One region of the Streptomyces sp. NPDC127129 genome, then DNA from elsewhere that is predicted to be linked to it. Evidence: riboswitches for the same ligand, from Rfam matches in the RefSeq annotation. Region 1 holds a riboswitch; the other holds the start of a gene.
The links. A riboswitch is a leader RNA that binds a small molecule or an ion and turns the genes downstream of it on or off. The one in region 1 is predicted to bind glycine.

Region 1 (2,197 bases):
GCGGGAGGCGGCCGGGCGGCTCCTGGAGGGCGTGGACACCACGGGTGGCGTGCGGCTGCTCGGCGTGGGGGTGAGCGGCCTCGCCGACTACACGCAGGAGGATCTCTTCGCTCAGGCGGCGGAGCTGGCGGGGGAAGCGGGGGGTCCGGAGGCCCCGGGGGACGGGGTGGAGGACGTGCCGGCGGCCGCGGCGGCCCCCGAGCCGGAGGAGCCGCAGGCCGCCGAGCGGAGATGGGCGCCCGGGAACGACGTACGGCATGCCGTGTACGGGGCCGGGTGGGTGCAGGGGAGCGGGGTCGGGCGCGTCACCGTGCGATTCGAGGAGCCGCAGTCGCCGCCGGGGCGGGTGCGGACGTTTCTCGTCGACGACCCGGAGCTGGAGCCGGGGGAGCCGCTGCCGCTGGTGGGGGACGCGGAGGGAGGGGCGGCGGTGGCCTAGGGGGTGCGCCCGGCCGGCCTTCTGCCGGGCTGGTTCACCCGCACCACCCGTGGGTGGTGCTACGCCGTCGGCGGGGCAGGCGAAGTCGAGGGCGAGTGGCTACCCGGCCGCTTGCCCGGTCCTGGGTGCTGGAGGCGTCAGGTCTCCTCCTGGCCTGCCAGGCGGCCGAAGTCGTGGTCCATCGGGGGCGGGGGCGGGAGGGCCAGGCTGTAGTGGCGGTAGAGCTGGAGCTCCTGCTCGGGCGAGAGGTGGCGGCCCACACCGAAGTCCGGGGCGTCCTTGATCAGGGCGCGTTCGTACGGGATGTGGAGGCCGTCCTCGACCAGTTCGCTCGGCTCCAGAGGGACGAACGCGTCCCGGCTGAAGAGTCCCGTGCGGACCGCCGCCCACTCGGGGACTCCCGTCGCGTCGTCCAGGTACACCTCGTCCACGGTGCCGATCTTGTGTCCGTCGCGGTCGTACGCCTTGCGGCCGATCAGGCTGCGCGGATCGATGTCGGTCTGCACGGTCCCTCCAACAGGTCGCAACTGCTCTACAAGGACTACGAAAGTGCACATCTGGGATGTCGGCCACTTGAGCGACTGGTCCGGGAACCGCGCTGGTAGGCTGGCTGTGGCTGTCGACACCGTGCGGGAGAGTCCTCCGGAGAAACCTTTCGGAGGCGCCGAAGGAGCAAATCCTCCCCGGAATCTCTCAGGCACCTGTACCGCACGGGCGAGGTCACTCTGGAAAGCAGAGCGGAAGGCCGACGCCATCCGCTCTCACCGACGGTGAAAACCGGCGCGCCCCTTCGGCATGCCGGTGAAGCTCTCAGGTTGAGATGACAGAGGGGGAGGCCGTCCGGGTACCCGCGCCGTGGTGCCCCTCGCAGGTCGTGACGACCAGGAGGCCTCCGTACATGACCGCCCACCGCATTCCGCTCTCCGAGCTCGAACAGGGCATTCCGTTCGAGCAGCGGCACATCGGGCCCGACGCCGAAGCACGGGCCAAGATGCTCGCGCAGGTCGGCTACGGCTCCCTCGACGAACTCACGGCCGCCGCCGTGCCGGACGTGATCAAGAACGCCGAGGCGCTCGGTCTGCCCGCCGCCCGCACCGAGGCCGAGGTCCTCGCGGAGCTGCGTGAGCTCGCCGACCGCAACCAGGTCCTCGCCCCGATGATCGGCCTGGGCTACTACGGCACCTTCACCCCGCCGGTGATCCTCCGCAACGTCATGGAGAACCCGGCCTGGTACACGGCGTACACGCCCTACCAGCCGGAGATCTCGCAGGGCCGCCTGGAGGCGCTCCTCAACTTCCAGACGATGGTCGCCGACCTCACCGGTCTGCCCACCTCCGGCGCCTCCCTCCTCGACGAGGGCACCGCGGCGGCCGAGGCCATGGCGCTCTCCCGCCGTGTCGGCAAGGTCAAGAACGGTGTCTTCCTCATCGACGCCGACACCCTGCCGCAGACCATCGCGGTCATCGAGACGCGCGCCGAGCCGACCGGCGTCGAGGTCGTCGTCGCGGACCTGTCCGAGGGCATCCCCGCCGACATCGCCGAGCGCGGCGTCTTCGGCGTGCTCCTCCAGTACCCCGGCGCCTCCGGTGCCGTGCGCGACATCAAGCCGCTCATCGACGCGGCCCACGAGCTCGGCGCGATCGTCACCGTCGCCGCCGACCTCCTCGCGCTGACCCTGCTCACCTCGCCCGGTGCGCTCGGCGCGGACATCGCCGTCGGCACCACCCAGCGCTTCGGCGTCCCGATGGGCTTCGGCGG
Region 2 (2,197 bases), on a different contig from region 1:
GATGCGTCACTTCTGGCGCTTGTAGAAGGGCAGCGCCACGACCTCGTACGGCTCGTGGGTGCCGCGGATGTCCACACCTACACCCTGCGTGCCGGGCTCGGCGTGCGCCGCGTCCACGTACGCCATGGCGATCGGCTTTCCGAGCGTGGGCGACGGCGCACCGGAGGTGACCTCGCCGACGACCTGACCGTCCGCGACGACGGAGAAGCCGGCGCGCGGGACGCGGCGGCCCTCGGCGATCAGGCCGACCAGCTTGCGCGGCGGTGCGGTCTCGGCGCGCTCGGCGGCCTTCTCCAGCGCCTCGCGGCCGACGAAGCGACCCTCGTTGGTCGTCTTCTCGAACTTCACGACCCGGCCGAGGCCCGCGTCGAACGGGGTGAGCGAGGTCGTCAGCTCGTGCCCGTACAGCGGCATGCCCGCCTCCAGGCGGAGCGTGTCACGGCAGGAGAGGCCGCACGGGATCAGGCCGACCGGGGCTCCGGCCTCGGTCAGGGCCTTCCAGACGCCCTCGGCGTGCTCCGGCTTCAGGAACAGCTCGAAGCCGTCCTCGCCGGTGTAGCCGGTACGGGCGATCAGCGCGGGGACCCCGGCGACCGTGCCCGGGAGGCCGGCGTAGTACTTCAGACCGTCCAGGTCGGCGTCGGTGAGCGACTTCAGGATGCCGGGGGACTCCGGGCCCTGGACGGCGAGCAGGGCGTACGCGTCCCGGTCGTCGCGCACCTCGGCGTCGAAGCCGGCCGCGCGCCCGGTCAGCGCGTCGAGGACGATCTGCGCGTTGGAGGCGTTGGCGACGACCATGTACTCGGTCTCGCCCAGGCGGTACACGATCAGGTCGTCGAGGATGCCGCCGTCCTCCTGGCAGATCATCGTGTAGCGGGCGCGGCCCACGCCGACCGTGGAGATGTTGCCGACCAGGGCGAAGTCGAGGAGCTCGACGGCCTGCGGGCCGGTGACGGTGATCTCGCCCATGTGGGAGAGGTCGAAGAGGCCCGCCTTGGTGCGGACGGCGTTGTGCTCGTCACGCTCGCTGCCGTAGCGCAGCGGCATGTCCCAGCCGGCGAAGTCGGTCATGGTCGCGCCCAGGGAGCGATGCAGGGCATCGAGGGCGGTCAGACGGGGGGCAGACGTGCTCATGGGTGGCTCCCGGGTCCCAAGGGCGGAAAACATGACGGGCGAGGACGTCCTCCCCATCTGTCATGGAACCTGAGAGGTTCACCGAGGGCATCTCGTCTCCGAGAGTTCGGCTTGCACCTTGGGTGGGAACGCCGGGGGCGTCCCGCTTTTCAGATCTGCCTCATCCACGCGGTACGGGGCCTGAGAGATTCAAGGGAGGGTCTTGCTCCTTCGGCGCCCGGGGCCCACCGTGGTGGTTCCGGGACTCTCCCGCGCGGATTCGAGCGGCCGGTATGCGGTTGTGTGCGCTTGGCGCGCACATCATTGCATGCGGTGTCCGATCGGCAAATCGCTTGTGCCTCATTACCCCTTCTTTACACTTTGTGGGGAGGGGGTCTCCGGCACCCGACAGGGGGAGAAAAGATGACGTTCCAGCACAGCGGCGCATACGCGACGGGCACGGGCATACCGGCCCAGCGCGCCCGCGCCAGGACGCGAAGGCGCCGCTTCGCCGCGCCCCTGTTGCGGGACCTGCGCGAGCGCGGCGGCCGGGGCCCCCGGACGCTCGCCTTCGCCGCGGGGGACCTCGTGGTCGTCTCCGGGCTGCCCGGAAGCGGCAAGTCGACCCTGATGCGGCGCGCGGCCCAGGACCTGGGCATCGACTCCCAGGACGCCCGCGAGCGCTGGGAGGCCCGGCTCCCCGGCTTCCTGCCGTACGCGGTCTACCGCCCCCTGGCCCGGATCGCCCACTACGCCGGGCTGTGGCGGGCGCTGCGCTCCGGGCGGAGCGTCGTCGTCCACGACTGCGGCACCCAGTCCTGGGTGCGGAACTGGCTGGCCCGCGAGGCCCGCCGCCGCGGCCGTGCCCTGCACCTGATCCTGCTCGACGTCACCCCCGACACCGCCCGCGAGGGACAGCGCGAGCGCGGCCGCGGGGTCTCCGGGTACGCCTTCGCCCGCCACCGCCGGGCCGTCGGCCGGATGATCGGCTCCGTCGAGTCGGGCCGCCTGCCCCGCGGCTGCGCCTCGGCGACCCTGCTCGACCGGGACGCCGCGGGCGCTCTGCGCACGATCGCCTTCCGCG

Region 2: linked by a shared signal. The riboswitch ahead of gcvT (glycine cleavage system aminomethyltransferase GcvT) and the one ahead of gcvP (aminomethyl-transferring glycine dehydrogenase) in region 1 are both predicted to bind glycine.

What each region holds. Positions count from the first base shown of each region.
Region 1 covers NZ_JBHXTV010000010.1:9,795-11,991, forward strand. Annotated here, with positions in the region: gene ACFVGW_RS19965 (DNA polymerase IV) at 1-439, shown strand, start outside; gene ACFVGW_RS19970 (PRC-barrel domain-containing protein) at 577-945, opposite strand; glycine riboswitch at 1,060-1,158, shown strand; gene gcvP (aminomethyl-transferring glycine dehydrogenase) at 1,338-2,197, shown strand, end outside.
Region 2 covers NZ_JBHXTV010000012.1:25,128-27,324, reverse strand. Annotated here, with positions in the region: gene gcvT (glycine cleavage system aminomethyltransferase GcvT) at 7-1,134, opposite strand; glycine riboswitch at 1,294-1,396, opposite strand; gene ACFVGW_RS23005 (AAA family ATPase) at 1,537-2,197, shown strand, end outside.